4 regions of the Pseudomonas sp. WJP1 genome follow, and region 2 is predicted to be linked to each of the others. Evidence: predicted binding sites of a transcription regulator. Region 2 holds the regulator's gene; each other region holds the start of a gene.
The links. The regulator FliA, encoded in region 2, starts transcription of late flagellar genes. The targets are predictions, from matches to a motif close to CTAAAGTTTNNNNNNNNNNNGCCGNTAA.
Positions count from the first base shown of each region.

Region 1: flgM (flagellar biosynthesis anti-sigma factor FlgM) is a predicted target of FliA. The motif match lies at 1,754-1,781, and genes of this name have one in related genera.
Region 3: OH720_RS26555 (flagellar protein MotY) is a predicted target of FliA. The motif match lies at 1,644-1,671, and genes of this name have one in related genera.
Region 4: motA (flagellar motor stator protein MotA) is a predicted target of FliA. The motif match lies at 1,336-1,363, and genes of this name have one in related genera.

Region 1 is NZ_CP110128.1:5,634,673-5,638,446, reverse strand. It holds gene OH720_RS25290 (flagellar brake protein) at 36-782, opposite strand; gene OH720_RS25285 (flagella synthesis protein FlgN) at 874-1,341, opposite strand; gene flgM (flagellar biosynthesis anti-sigma factor FlgM) at 1,390-1,716, opposite strand; gene flgA (flagellar basal body P-ring formation chaperone FlgA) at 1,886-2,647, opposite strand; gene OH720_RS25270 (chemotaxis protein CheV) at 2,729-3,661, shown strand; gene cheR (protein-glutamate O-methyltransferase CheR) at 3,708-3,774, shown strand, end outside.
Region 2 is NZ_CP110128.1:1,759,659-1,763,432, forward strand. It holds gene flhF (flagellar biosynthesis protein FlhF) at 1-380, shown strand, start outside; gene fleN (flagellar synthesis regulator FleN) at 497-1,327, shown strand; gene fliA (RNA polymerase sigma factor FliA) at 1,324-2,064, shown strand; gene OH720_RS08025 (chemotaxis response regulator CheY) at 2,231-2,602, shown strand; gene OH720_RS08030 (protein phosphatase CheZ) at 2,622-3,410, shown strand; gene OH720_RS08035 (chemotaxis protein CheA) at 3,464-3,774, shown strand, end outside.
Region 3 is NZ_CP110128.1:5,920,162-5,923,935, forward strand. It holds gene OH720_RS26550 (argininosuccinate synthase) at 1-543, opposite strand, end outside; gene OH720_RS26555 (flagellar protein MotY) at 673-1,578, opposite strand; gene pyrC (dihydroorotase) at 1,738-2,784, shown strand; gene rnt (ribonuclease T) at 2,781-3,458, shown strand; gene OH720_RS26570 (peroxiredoxin) at 3,548-3,774, opposite strand, start outside.
Region 4 is NZ_CP110128.1:525,567-529,340, reverse strand. It holds gene motB (flagellar motor protein MotB) at 1-253, opposite strand, end outside; gene motA (flagellar motor stator protein MotA) at 416-1,267, opposite strand; gene OH720_RS02345 (HDOD domain-containing protein) at 1,434-2,972, shown strand; gene rhdA (thiosulfate sulfurtransferase) at 3,015-3,774, shown strand, end outside.

The sequences.
Region 1 (3,774 bases), 3.1 Mb from region 2:
CCAGGGGCTGCCCGTTTTTTGCTTGAAGCGTTGTCTCAGAAGTCGTCTTTGTCGAAGCGCCGCGCTTCTCGTTGCAGCTGGTAGACGAAGCGCTCGACCTGACGTTGCACCAGCCCGCTCATGTTGTGGAAGCGAACGCCGGCAAAGGTGGTGGAGATCTTTTCTTCAAAGTGCAGGTAACGCAGTTCAACCGGTGCCGTCATTTTGCCGAAGGGCAGGTCGGCGTTGAAGCGGTCATAAACCTGACCCAGTTGCAGGCTGCCGGTGATGTCGCCATCGAAGCGCAACTTGCAGCCAGTGGCGGAGATGTCCAGCAGCTTGCCGCTGATCGATGCCTTGAGTTTTTCACCGTCCAGATTGACGTTGACCAGTTGGGCCAGTTTCAAGGCGGCACGGAATGCATTGCGGCGCTGGTGGTAGACGACTTCATCGGGCAGGGTGCCACGGTAGCAACGGCTGCCGTTGGACTCGTCGATGGTCAACGGGCCATTGCTTTCCCACGCAATGCGCACGCCTTCATGAAAACCTTCGACCTTGAAGGCTTCGCCGGCCAGCAGGAAACGCTCGCCATCGCGGGGAATCATTTCGTCCAGGGCAATCATGTTGCGTTCACGATCAAGATCCACCAGATAGCTCTGGAAGCGCTGGCTGCGCTCGTGGAACGTGATGATCAAAGGGTCATGGCTGTCTAGCAGCTGGCGCAAATTGCCGGAGATTTCCAGGGGCGTGCTGAGCACCTTGGGTGGCTGCGGAGCATCTTCCGCATTTAAGGCATTGGACACGGTTAATCAATCTCCAGACAAATTTTGACTACGGCAGGCGGCATTTTGCCAGCATGTTTCGCGTCTTGATAGAGCGTGCTTATCGACAGGCTTAAGCCTGACTGAGCGGGCGTGGTTTCACAAGCCTGGAGAATGATCCGCTGGCGTCATAAAGCGCGGGTTGTTCACCGCCATTAAGGATTCTCAGCTGGGTGGCCGTGGCGGCCTGCTGTACCTGGATCGACTGTCCATTGTCGGCGTTGGCGGCGTGGCATTGAGCCAGAAGGTCGGTCAGTACATCGCTTTGTGCCAGCAACGCTTGGCCAACGCTCGATTGACTGGCCAGTTGCTCCAGACCGCTGCGGTTGGCTGGCAGGTTGAGGCTGGCAAGAATTTCACTGCGTTTGCGGCCATGCTGTTCGAGCTGGATGATCATCGCCTGCTTGCGCGCCAGAACATCTTCCAGCAACGGCATGTCGCGGCCATGCAAGGCGAGGGATTCGGTGTGCAGTAACTCCAGCAAGTGTTGCGCTGGAGCAAGGTCGTCGGTGATCAGTTGCAGTAGATTAGTGTCGTGCATGGCTGGCCTTGGTGTTTAAGCGTCCAAAAGCCTGGCGCGGGCCGAGGCCTAGCGCTGGGCTTCGAAGTTGAGCAGTTTGCTGGCAACGCGGTTGCTGTCGACTTTATAGCTGCCATCGGCGATGGCTGCTTTCAACTCAGCCACGCGGGATTTGTCGACGACAGGCTGATCGCGCAGCGTATCGGTGATCTTTTGCAACTGTTGCGCCTCATTGCTCAGGTGTACCGATTCCCCGCTTTTGACGGTACCGGCCTGTTCGGCGGAGGGGGTAAGCTCGGCAGGCTTACCGGTTTCGGCAGTTTCCCTGGCGGCGTTGGTACGTGTACTGCCCGTGAGTGACGGGGAGCTGTTCAATCGGCTGAAATCGATGACCATGGTAAAAAAACCTCTGGGGATTTGGACGCTTGCCATGTTTTCGGCCATTCCCTGAAAAACTTTAGGCTCAATTATCAAATGAGCTTGCGCGCGCCAGCGCTTGCCGTGCCTGGCACACAGTTTAGGGGACCGCCGAGGCCGGCGCCACATCTTCACCCGCAGTAGGCCACTACATGGACACTTCCACCTGGCCCGGCGCGATCACCTGTGCCTTGATGACCCGTTTGGAATTGAGGTTCTTGACCCGAATCTGTTCGCTCAGGCCGCCACCGGCCAGTGCCTCGCCGGGCATTCGTACGCTGAGCGTACCACTGCGGGCGGTAATCACCACCTGGTCGCCCTTGCGTATCACTTCCGCCTGTTCGATGTGCACTAGGCTGATGACCTGATCGTTGACCATTGGTCGCGTAAGTCGTTGCCCGATGGCCTGGTCCACGGCAGTCAGATAACCCTGGTTGAGCAAGCTGATATCGCGCTCACGAAGCATGACGTCCTGTGGCTCGACAATGCCTGCGCGGCGTAGTGGCCGTGTGGTCGTGACAACCTCGCGAAACAGGCGTACTTGAGCGGGCACGAAGACTGTCCAGGGCGATACTCCCTCGCAGCGAACCTTGACCGTTACGCGGCCCAAAGGCTTGGCCGGGCTCTCCAACGTGGCTGTCAATTCCTTGTCGCACATCGGCATGCGCAGGCGTGGATCGAGCGGGTTCACCTCGATTTCATAGCGTCCTTGGGTTTGACTCGTCGCCAGATAGTCCTCTACGGTGAATTCAAGAAAGCCCTGGGTGACGCCGATAAGCATGTCAGGCAAGGTAACCGCGTCAGCAAGGGCAGGGCTGCCAGCGTTGAACAGGCAAACAGCCGACAACACTCCCAGCCATTGGCGGCAGCGGGTGGTCAAGCGTCGGATTAATGTCGGTTGTGTGTTCATGACAGATAAAAAGCAAGCGCCGTGCCGTTTAGTGATGAAGGCGCGTCGCAACAACACTTAGCGTTGGCGTAGGAGTCAGGCATGGCTGGTGTAATGGATTCGGTAAACCAGCGCACGCAACTGGTGGGGCAGAATCGCCTCGAGTTGCTGTTGTTCCGTCTCGACGGCCAGCAGCTGTATGGGATCAACGTGTTCAAGGTGCGGGAGGTGCTGCAATGCCCCAAACTGACGCTGATGCCCAAGTCCAGTCCTGTCGTGTGTGGCGTGGCGAATATTCGGGGGGCGACCATTCCGATCCTTGATCTGGCGATGGCGACCGGCTCCGGTGGCTTGAAGGACAAGAACAACCCCTTCGTGATCATCACGGAGTACAACACCAAGACCCAGGGATTCCTGGTGCGCTCGGTGGAGCGCATCGTCAACATGAACTGGGAGGAGATTCATCCGCCACCCAAGGGCACGGGACGTGATCACTACCTGACGGCTGTGACGCGGGTCGACAACCAGTTGGTGGAAATCATCGACGTCGAGAAGGTGCTGGCGGAAGTGGCCCCCACCCCGGAAGCGATTTCCGCTGGCGTGGTGGATGTCGAAACCCAGCACAAGGCGCTCTCCTTGCGGGTGCTGACGGTCGATGACTCGTCGGTGGCGCGCAAGCAGGTCACCCGGTGCCTGCAAACGGTCGGTGTTGAAGTGGTGGCGTTGAACGACGGTCGGCAAGCGCTGGATTACCTGCGCAAGCTGGTCGACGAGGGCAAGAAGCCGGAGGAGGAGTTCCTGATGATGATTTCCGACATCGAGATGCCGGAAATGGACGGATACACCCTCACGGCCGAGATCCGCAACGACCCCCGAATGCAAAAGCTTCACATCATCCTGCATACTTCGTTGTCAGGTGTGTTCAATCAGGCGATGGTCAGGAAGGTCGGTGCCGATGATTTCCTGGCCAAATTCCGTCCTGATGACCTGGCATCCCGGGTAGTCGACCGGATCAGAGCAGCAGACATCAGCTAGGGGCGTCCGGCCCCCGGCAGTCAACACGATTTTAGAGGCGGCAGCATTGTCTACGGGTAATTTGGATTTCGAACAGTTCCGGGTGTTCCTGGAAAAAGCCTGTGGCATTTTGC
Region 2 (3,774 bases):
CCCTGCGCATGCAGCTCGAAAGCCTGGCCGCTCGAGGCATCCGCTCAAAAAATTATCTGGTCCTGGCAACCACCAGCCAGAAACAGGTTCTAACCGCCGCTTATCACAGTTACAAGCGTTGCGGGCTCGCTGGCTGCATCCTGACTAAACTGGATGAAACGGCAAGCTTGGGCGAGGTGTTGAGTCTGGCCATCAGCCATGAGTTGCCGGTGGCCTACCTGACCGATGGCCCGCGGATTCCGGATGATCTGCATCTGCCGCGTCGTCATCAACTGGTCAGTCGGGCCGTCAGCGTGCAAATGCAGGAAGAACCCAGCGAAGAGGCCATGGCTGACATGTTCGCTGATATCTACCACAGTCCGACCAAGCAGGTTGGCTGAGGTAACAATGAATAGTTTTTGTACCCTACATCGATGGCCTGCCATGCATTGTTCCGGTTGTGAACGCGCAGCCAGTTATGTGGCCCCGTCTATGCAGAACAAGGTAAAGAAATAACATGGGCAGCATGCATCCTGTACAGGTGATCGCGGTGACCGGCGGCAAAGGTGGCGTCGGCAAAACTAACGTGTCAGTGAACTTGTCCCTGGCTTTGGCTGAGCTTGGCCGGCGCGTCATGCTGCTGGACGCCGACCTGGGCCTGGCGAACGTCGACGTTCTGTTGGGGCTGACACCCAAACGTACCCTGGCCGATGTGATCGAAGGCCGCTGTGAACTGCGTGACGTACTGTTGCAGGGCCCCGGCGGCATCCGCATCGTTCCCGCGGCGTCCGGCACCCAGAGCATGGTCCACTTGAGCCCGGCCCAGCACGCCGGCCTGATCCAGGCCTTCAGCGACATCGGTGACAATCTCGACGTGCTGGTGATCGACACGGCGGCGGGCATTGGTGAATCTGTGGTCAGTTTCGTGCGCGCGGCCCAGGAAGTGTTGCTGGTGGTGTGCGACGAGCCGACCTCGATCACTGACGCCTATGCGTTGATCAAGTTGCTCAACCGCGATTACGGCATGAACCGTTTCCGCGTGCTGGCCAACATGGCGCAGAGCCCCCAGGAAGGGCGCAACCTGTTCGCCAAGTTGACCAAGGTCACCGACCGCTTCCTCGACGTCGCCCTGCAATACGTCGGCGCGGTGCCTTACGACGAAAGCGTGCGCAAGGCCGTGCAGAAGCAGCGCGCCGTCTACGAGGCCTTCCCGCGCTCCAAGTGCTCGCTGGCATTCAAGGCGATCGCGCAGAAGGTCGATACCTGGCCGTTGCCCGCCAACCCGCGCGGGCACCTGGAGTTTTTCGTCGAGCGCCTCGTGCAACAAACGGCAGGACCGGTGCTATGACCGCCAGCGGTTACAACCTCTACAAGGCATCGGCGCGTAACGCGCAGTACGAGCTGATCGAGCGTTACGCGCCGCTGGTTAAACGCATTGCCTATCACTTGCTGGCGCGTCTGCCGGCCAGTGTCCAGGTCGAAGACCTGATCCAGGCCGGGATGATCGGCCTGCTGGAAGTATCGACCAAATACGACGCCAGCAAAGGCGCCAGTTTCGAGACCTACGCAGGCATCCGCATCCGCGGCGCCATGCTCGATGAAGTGCGCAAGGGTGACTGGGCGCCTCGTTCGGTCCACCGCAATACGCGAATGGTCAGCGACGCCATTCGCTCGATTGAAGCGAAAACCGGCCGTGACGCTAAAGATCACGAAGTTGCGGCCGAACTCCAATTGAGTCTTGACGATTACTACGGGATTTTGAACGACACCCTGGGCAGCCGCCTGTTCAGTTTCGACGACCTGTTGCAGGACGGCGAACATGAAGGGCTGCACGAGGACGGCGCCAGTGCTCATCTGGAACCGTCTCGCGATCTGGAAGATGAACGCTTCCAGGCAGCGCTGGCGGACGCGATCGCCAATTTGCCGGAGCGTGAGCGATTGGTGTTGGCGCTGTACTACGACGAAGAACTGAATCTCAAGGAAATCGGCGAGGTCCTGGGGGTCAGCGAATCCCGGGTCAGCCAGTTACACAGCCAGTGCGCGGCCCGTTTGCGGGGGCGTCTGGGAGAGTGGCGAGCGCGCTGAAGGCAGTGTGGGGGCACTGCGACGCGGTTGGTGGGGTGATGAACCGCGCCGGCCTCGATCCGTTGTAACCCAAACAGTCATCAAGTGTTTCGCCAGATTGATTGAAATGGCGCGTCCAGGTGCTGGGCGCGTTTTAGTCTGCTTGGAGGTCGAATTGGACAAGAACATGAAAATCCTCATCGTTGATGACTTCTCAACGATGCGGCGGATCATCAAGAACCTGTTGCGTGACCTTGGGTTCACCAACACGGTCGAGGCCGACGATGGCACTACCGCCATTCCGGTACTCAACAGCGGGAGCATCGACTTTCTGGTGACGGACTGGAACATGCCTGGCATGACCGGTATCGATCTGCTGCGCCACGTGCGCGCCGATGAAAGGCTCAAGCACCTGCCCGTGCTGATGGTGACTGCCGAAGCCAAGCGCGAGCAGATCATCGAAGCGGCCCAGGCCGGCGTAAACGGCTATGTCGTCAAACCCTTCACGGCCCAGGCGTTGAAAGAAAAAATCGAGAAGATTTTCGAACGCATCGGTTGAACTGCGCCACGGGGGAGCTATGGGGCATAACGAATCATCCCAGGGCGATTTTGAATCGACCCTGAAAAAACACGCCGTCGAATTGGTCGCGAGCCTTGAAAAGGGCAGGTTCGGCGATGCTGTGCAATTGATCCATGAGCTCAACCAGACCCGTGACCGCGGCCTGTATCAGGAAGTGGGCAAGCTCACCCGCGAGCTGCATAGCGCGATCGTCAACTTCCAGATTGACCCGCACATGCCGCAAGCCGAGGAAGTGTCACAGATCACCGACGCCACCGAGCGCCTGGGGTATGTGGTGAAGCTGACCGAAGCCGCCGCCAACCGCACCATGGACCTGGTGGAAAACGCCACACCGCTGGTCAACAGCCTGGCTGACGAAGCCCAGGGCTTGAGCACCGACTGGGGCCGCTTCATGCGCCGCGAAGTCGGGGCTGAAGAGTTTCGTGAGTTGGCCCGGCGCGTCGACGGCTTCCTGGCGCGCAGCAGCGCGGACAACCGTGCGGTGTCGAGCAATCTCAATGACATTCTGCTTGCCCAGGATTACCAGGACCTCACCGGCCAGGTGATCAAGCGCGTGACCCAGTTGGTCACCGAAGTAGAAAGCAACTTGCTCAAGCTCGTGCTGATGGCCAGTCAGGTAGACCGCTTTGCGGGCATCGAACATGACCGTGCGGCGATGCTTGCAGAAAAAGATCCACAAAAACATCTCTCCAAGGGTGAAGGTCCGCAGATTCATGCCGATAAAAGAGAAGACGTTATGTCCGGTCAGGACGATGTGGACGATTTGTTATCCAGCCTAGGTTTTTAGAATTTAAGAATTTTAGGTTTTTGGGTTTTTAGACCTGTAGGAGCACCCCCTTAATGAGCTTCGGCGCCGATGAAGAGATCCTTCAGGATTTCCTGGTTGAGGCCGGCGAGATTCTAGAGCAACTGTCCGAGCAACTGGTCGAGCTGGAAAGCCGTCCGGATGATGCGGACTTGCTCAATGCAATTTTTCGCGGTTTTCACACTGTAAAAGGGGGCGCTGGCTTCCTCCAGCTCAACGAGCTGGTGGAGTGCTGCCACATCGCCGAGAACGTATTCGACATCCTGCGCAAGGGCGAACGTCGCGTCGACTCGGAATTGATGGACGTGGTCCTCGAAGCGCTGGATGCGGTGAACGGCATGTTCAG
Region 3 (3,774 bases), 2.8 Mb from region 2:
ATCCATCGAGTACGGGGATTTTTTCTTGCCGTGACGCTCGATCGGGATGGCGTGCTTTTCAGCGTAATCCATCAGCTTCTCACGGGACAGCAGGTCCCATTCACGCCACGGAGCGATCACTTTCACACCTGGTTTCAAGGCGTAGGCGCCCAGTTCGAAACGAACCTGGTCGTTACCCTTGCCGGTGGCGCCGTGGGAAATGGCGTCAGCACCGGTTTCGTTGGCGATTTCGATCAGGCGTTTGGCGATCAACGGACGAGCGATGGAAGTACCCAGCAGGTACTCGCCTTCGTAAACGGTGTTGGCGCGGAACATCGGGAAAACGAAATCGCGCACGAACTCTTCGCGCAAGTCGTCGATGTAGATCTCTTTCACGCCCATGGCTTGAGCCTTGGCACGTGCAGGTTCGACCTCTTCGCCCTGACCCAGGTCAGCGGTGAAGGTCACCACTTCACAGTTATAAGTATCCTGCAGCCACTTGAGGATCACCGAAGTGTCCAGGCCGCCGGAATACGCCAGAACGACCTTGTTTACGTCCGCCATGCCATCACTCCACGGGGTTCTACGGAAAGCCGTCAAGTCTACCGCCCATACAGAATAATTTACAGTGGCGCGACAGCTTATGACGACGAAGCGACAGATTATGTCGAGAGCGCGACGATGACCTAAGGGTCAGGAGGTTGCCGAAGCGGCGGGCTTCGTCGCTTGAGGGGCCACCTGCTCTGCGGGGGCTCCGCGCTCCAGGCGTATCGCTACCCGGCGGTTTTTCGCTCGGTTAACGTTGCTGGTATTGGGTGCCAGCGGATAGCGTTCGCCATGGAAACGCAGGGTGATCTGCGATTCCTGGATGCCGTTGGCCTTGAAGAACTCCATCACCGCCAGCGCCCTTCGCCGTGACAGGTCACGGTTGGTCAGGCGGTTGCCGCTGTTATCGGAGTGGCCGTCCAGTTCGATGCGATTGACCGTCGGATCGGCCTTCATGTATTCCAGCATCACTTGCAACCTGGCCTTGGCGGCCCCGTCCAGATCGATGCCGCCTCCGGGGAAGCCGACCTGGGATTGCTTCACCTGATCGAAGTTCTGCGGCAGCAATTTGGCCACACAGCCCTGATAGTCGGCAAATGCCTTGTTGAACTTGACCGGCAGCAAGCGCACCTCCGACACCCGGCCATCGCCCGAGGAGTGCCGGACTACCGGACTGCGTCCGTCCATCAGGCCGCTGATCAAGCGTCCGGCCTGGGCCTGCGAGCTGTTGAACAGGACATTGCCGCTACCGATCCGTACCGTGCCCAGGTTGATATCACCGCGCCCCGGCTGCCAGGGTGCAGCGGCCGCCAGCAAGGTGGCAGAACCGCCGCCCAGCATTGCGTTGTAGGCATTCAAACGAAACGTCGCCTGTTCGCCTGCGCGCCGCACGAATTCACCCGAGCCGAAATCGGTGATCGGTTGAATCAGCCGGCACTCGAATTTGTCGCCTTCGACCGTCCACTCGATGCTCTCCAGGCGAGTCTGGAAAGTGAGCGCCATGGCGGGAAGGCTGGCAAACACACTGAGCAAGGCTAAATAACGCTGGCGCACGGGAGGCTCCACTGGCTTCTACAACAAAAAGACCGACACACAGATGTTTACGGCATACCTGTTGGATATCGGAAGCTTCCCGTAAAACTTGATAGCGGGTGCCTGCAAGAGTCTTTTCCGGTAGCATTCCCTTGAGTTTGACCCGCCTGGAATCCCCTCATGTCCGACCGCCTGACCCTGCTGCGTCCCGACGACTGGCATATTCATCTTCGCGATGGTGCCGTGTTGACCAATACCGTCGCGGATGTTGCGCGCACCTTTGGCCGCGCCATCATCATGCCCAACCTGGTACCACCGGTGCGCAACGCGGCTGAAGCCGACGGCTATCGCCAGCGGATTCTCGCTGCCCGCCCGGCCGGCAGCCAGTTCGAACCGCTGATGGTGCTGTACCTCACCGACCGCACCCAGCCTGAAGAAATTCGCGAGGCCAAGGCCAGCGGTTTCATTCACGCCGCCAAGCTGTACCCGGCCGGCGCGACCACCAACTCGGACTCTGGCGTCACCAGCATCGACAAGATCTTCCCTGCACTCGAGGCCATGGCCGAAGTCGGGATGCCTTTGTTGATCCACGGTGAAGTCACCCGCGGCGATGTCGACGTGTTCGACCGCGAAAAAATCTTCATCGATGAGCACATGCGTCGTGTGGTCGAGCGTTTCCCGACGCTCAAAGTGGTGTTCGAACACATCACCACCGCCGACGCCGTGCAGTTCGTCAACTCGGCTTCGGCCAACGTTGGCGCAACCATCACCGCGCACCACCTGCTGTACAACCGCAACCACATGCTGGTGGGCGGAATTCGACCGCACTTTTACTGCTTGCCGATCCTCAAGCGCAATACGCACCAGGAAGCCCTGCTCGACGCCGCCACCAGCGGCAGCGAAAAGTTCTTCCTCGGCACCGACTCGGCGCCCCACGCCCAGCACGCCAAAGAGGCCGCTTGCGGCTGCGCCGGCTGCTACACCGCCTATGCGGCAATTGAGATGTACGCCGAAGCCTTCGAACAGCGCAATGCGCTGGACAAGCTCGAAGCCTTCGCCAGCCTCAACGGCCCGCGCTTCTATGGCCTGCCTGCAAACACCGATCGCATTACCCTGGTCCGCGAAGAATGGACCGCCCCAACCAGCCTGCCGTTTGGCGAGCTGACCGTTATCCCGCTGCGCGCCGGTGAAAAACTGCGCTGGCGCCTGCTGGAGGAACACGCGTGAGTGAAGACCATTTCGACGACGAACAGGAAGGTCAAGGCGGTGGCGGCGGTTCCCGTCATCCAATGGCCGCCAGGTTTCGTGGCTACTTGCCAGTTGTCGTCGACGTAGAAACCGGTGGTTTCAACTCGGCCACCGACGCCTTGCTGGAAATCGCTGCAACGACGATCGCCATGGATGAAAAGGGTTTTGTGTACCCCGATCACACCTACTTCTTCCGGGTCGAGCCTTTTGAAGGCGCGAACATCGAAGCGGCAGCCCTGGAATTTACCGGGATCAAGCTCGATCACCCGCTGCGCATGGCTGTGAGTGAAGAAGCGGCGCTGAACGATATCTTCCGCGGCGTGCGTAAGGCGCTCAAGGCCAATGGCTGCAAACGGGCGATCCTGGTTGGGCACAACAGCAGCTTCGACCTGGGCTTCCTCAATGCCGCGGTTGCGCGCCTGGACATGAAGCGCAACCCGTTCCATCCATTCTCCAGTTTCGATACCGCAACGCTCGCGGGCCTGGCTTATGGCCAGACCGTGCTGGCCAAGGCCTGCCAGGCCGCCGACATCGACTTCGACGGTCGCGAGGCGCACTCGGCTCGCTACGACACCGAGAAGACTGCCGAGCTGTTCTGCGGCATCGTCAATCGCTGGAAACAAATGGGCGGTTGGGAAGATTTCGGCGATTGATACATTCGCGGATTGAATCCCACCCATAAAAAAACCGGCCTCAGAGGCCGGTTTTTTTGTACCTGCTTTTTATAGCAGGAGCGTGTGCCTTACAGCGCAGCAGCGTGCTCGGTCAGGTAAGCCGCAACGCCTTCTGGCGAAGCGTTCATGCCTTTGTCGCCTTTTTTCCAGTTGGCAGGGCAAACTTCGCCGTGCTCTTCGTGGAATTGCAGGGCGTCGACCAGACGCAGCAGCTCTTCCATGTTACGGCCCAGCGGCAGGTCGTTGATGATCTGCGAGCGGACAACGCCTTTGTCGTCGATCAGGAATGCGCCAC
Region 4 (3,774 bases), 1.2 Mb from region 2:
GGGCCATGGTCGGCGTGCCGCCCAGATCGATGATGTACGGCGTGCCACTTTCGGAGAAGCCGATCGGGTCCTTGAAGTAGCCGGCGATGGCGATCTTCTGTTCCGGGGTGGCGGTGGACAGCAGCCACAACACCAGGAAGAACGCCATCATCGCCGTGGCGAAGTCGGCGAAGGCGATTTTCCAGGCGCCCCCGTGATGCCCGCCGGCGATGCGCTTGACGCGCTTGATGATTATCGGCTGATTATTTTCCATGGAGAGTGCTCTGTCTCACAAATACTGTTCCTTTTTGACGGTGCCTGTTGTCGCCATACGGCGTTGCCGCTCCTCGCCATAGCGAGCTATGACTCGTCGCGGCGCCTTGTCTGGCAACAACAGTCACTCGCCAAAAAAGGAACGTATTTGCGAAACAAAGCACTATCGACCGCGAACCGCTTGTTCCAGCTCGGCGAAGCTCGGACGGTGCGCCGGGTACAGGACCTTGCGCCCGAACTCCACGGCCAGCGATGGCGGCATGCCGGAAGCGGAAGCCACCAGCGAGGCCTTGATGGCTTCGTAGACGTTCAGTTCTTCCTTGGCATCGTGGGCCAGGGAGTGCGCCAGCGGGCCGAAGAAGCCATAGGCCGCGAGAATACCGAAGAAGGTACCGACCAGTGCCGCACCGACGTGCAGGCCGATGGACTTCTGGTCGCCCTCACCCAGCGAGGCCATGGTCACCACGATACCCAGGACCGCCGCGACGATACCGAAACCGGGCATGGCGTCGGCGATACCGTTAACCGCGTGGGACGGGTGCTCCAGGTCTTCCTTGAGGCTGTAGAGCTCCATGTCGAACAGGCCCTCCAGTTCATGGGGGGCCATGTTGCCGGAGGACATGATGCGCAGGTAGTCACAGATGAACGCGGTCATGCGCTCATCCTTGAGGACCGTCGGGTACTTGGCGAAGATCGGGCTCGCCGCGGCATCTTCGATGTCCGCTTCGATGGCCATCATGCCTTCGCGGCGGCTCTTGTTGAGAATCTCGTAGATCAGGCCCAGCACTTCAAGATAGAAGGCATGGCTGAAACGTGAACCGAACATGCTCAGGGACTTCTTGAGCACGTGCATGGTCATGTAGCCGGGGTTGGCCTGCAGGAATGCACCAAGGGCCGCACCACCGATGATCATGACCTCGAAAGGCTGGATCAGGGCGGCAATCTTGCCATGGGAGAGCACGTATCCGCCGAGCACGCTCGCGAATACGACGATGATGCCGATAATTTTAGCCATAGGTAGGAGAGCACTTACTGAGTCGGGTTCAAGGTCATATTCGGAAGTTAAAAAATCTCTTCTTCTACTTATCGGCAAAACTGCGCCAGACTATAGCCAGTTCAGGCGAAAAGCTAATTTGACCCCCTCAGGGCACAGGTATTGTTGACGATGATCGCCTCCAGACATGGCTAGACAAACGAACGCCCCCACGCCAATACCGACCACGCTCGAAGGCTGGACCAAGCTTCTCGACGGCGTGCGCCTGCCGGTTCCACAGGCCAGTCATGACCGTGTCTGCCGGGCCCTGCGCGACAGCCACAGTTCTGTGCGCAAGATCGCCGACCTGATGCAGGACAGTCCAGCCCTGGCCTTAAGCGTGATTCGCGAGGCCAACCGGTACAACCATGGCGGCATGACCGAGCCGGCGGAAAACCTTGAGGTCGCCATCAATCGCCTCGGCTTGAAGCGCACCGAGGAGCTGCTCGCGCGACTGCCCGCCGTGCCCCAGGGCGAGATTCCGAAAGCCCTGCGCCAGTTGCAGCTGATCAGCCAGCACGCCAGCCAACAGGCCAACGGTTTTTTTGCCAGCCGCCTGGCGCGCCTGTGGCAGGACATCCATTGGGGCAGCCTGCTGTTTCTGTCGCCGTTGTGGCCGCTGGCCCTGACGCATCCGCACCTGCTCGAAGACTGGGAGCTGCGGGTCATTCATAAAGGCGAATCGGCGCGCACCGTCGAAAAGCAACTGTTCGGCGCCCGCCTGCTGGAAATCGGCCTGGCCCTGGTGAACCTGTGGCACCTGCCGATCTGGGTGCAACAGGGCTATCGTCTGCTGCTCACCGAGCAACGGGAGCTGGTCAAAGTCCTGCGCATTGCCCGTGACAGCGAGCATCCGCTCCGCCAGCAGAACCGTCTGGATGACGACCCGACCCTGCGCCGCTGGCTCAATCAACCGGCCAACACGGTGCTGTTGGCCAACGGGCTGGCGCTCTCGGCGCACCAGGCCTGGGACAGTCCGCACAGTGAGCGCTGGCAGTACCTGACCAGCCTCTACCTGCAAATACCGATGGACCAGGTGCAACAACAACTGCACCAGCAAGCCGCCAACAGTGCGCGTAACCACGCCATGCCCGACCTCTGGCATCCCGCTGTCGCGCTGATCTGGCCATGGGGCACGAACCCGGTGCATGCCGGTTTGCAGCCAGCCCCGGCCCCCACCGCCGAAGACCTGGCAAAGTGGCGCAAGCAATGCGCCGAGTTGCTGCTCGAGCCGAGTCGCTTCACCAATGCCATCCACCTGACCACCTCTGCCCGCGACGCACTGGTTGCCTGTGGCATGCGCAGGGTGATGATCCTGATGGCCGACCGCACCCACTCACAGCTGCGCGTGCACCAGACCGCCGGCTTGCCTGACGAAGTGGCCGGCCTGAACTTTGTCGTCAGTCAAAGCGCCGTGCTGCAACGCCTGCTCTCGCAACAGGCCCAGGTACGCCTTACGCCCCAGAACAACGCGCAATTTTCCGCGTTGCTGCCCAACAACCTGCGCAACCAGTTCAGCGGCGAACACCTGTTGCTGCGCTCGCTGCTCAACAATGGGCGGGTGATCATGATCGTCGTGGCAGACCAGGGTGGCGGGCCGTTCTCGGACATCACCGTGCAAGCCTTCGGCAAAACCGCACAATGCATCGAAAAAGCGCTGCACAGCTTTAGCCAGCGCGGCCAATAAGGCTGCGCTACAATCCCCCCTTTTGTGCTCTGGAGACCTCACATGTCTGACTTCTCTGGCTTGCCGCTGGTGATCGAGCCGAGCGACTTGCTCCCTCGTCTCGACGCCCGCGAACTGATCCTGGTGGACTTGACCAGCCCCGCCCGCTACGCCGAAGGGCACATTCCCGGCGCGCGCTTTGTCGATCCTAAACGCACGCAACTGGGGCAGGCGCCCGCCCCAGGACTGATGCCGCCGCAGGCAGCACTCGAAACCTTGTTTGGAGAGCTGGGGCACAATCCCGATGCCGTCTATGTCGTCTATGACGACGAAGGCGGCGGTTGGGCCGGACGCTTTATCTGGCTGCTGGACGTCATTGGCCACAGCAAGTATCACTATGTCGACGGCGGCCTGACGGCCTGGCTGGCAGAAGGCATGCCCATGTCGATCCAGATCCCGCCATCCGCTGGCGGCCCGGTTGCGCTGACCCTGCACGACGAACCCACCGCCACCCGCGAATACCTGCAAAGCCGTCTCGGCGCTGCCGACCTGGCGATCTGGGACGCACGCGGGCCGCTGGAGTATTCCGGCGAGAAAGTCCTGGCGGCCAAGGCCGGCCACATCCCAGGCGCGGTGAATTTCGAATGGACCGCGGGCATGGACAAGGCGCGCAACCTGCGCATCCGTACCGACATGCCGCAGATCCTCGAACAGCTCGGCATTACGCCTGACAAAGAAGTGATTACCCACTGCCAGACTCACCATCGATCTGGCTTCACCTATCTGGTGGCCAAGGCTCTCGGTTATCCGCGGGTCAAGGGCT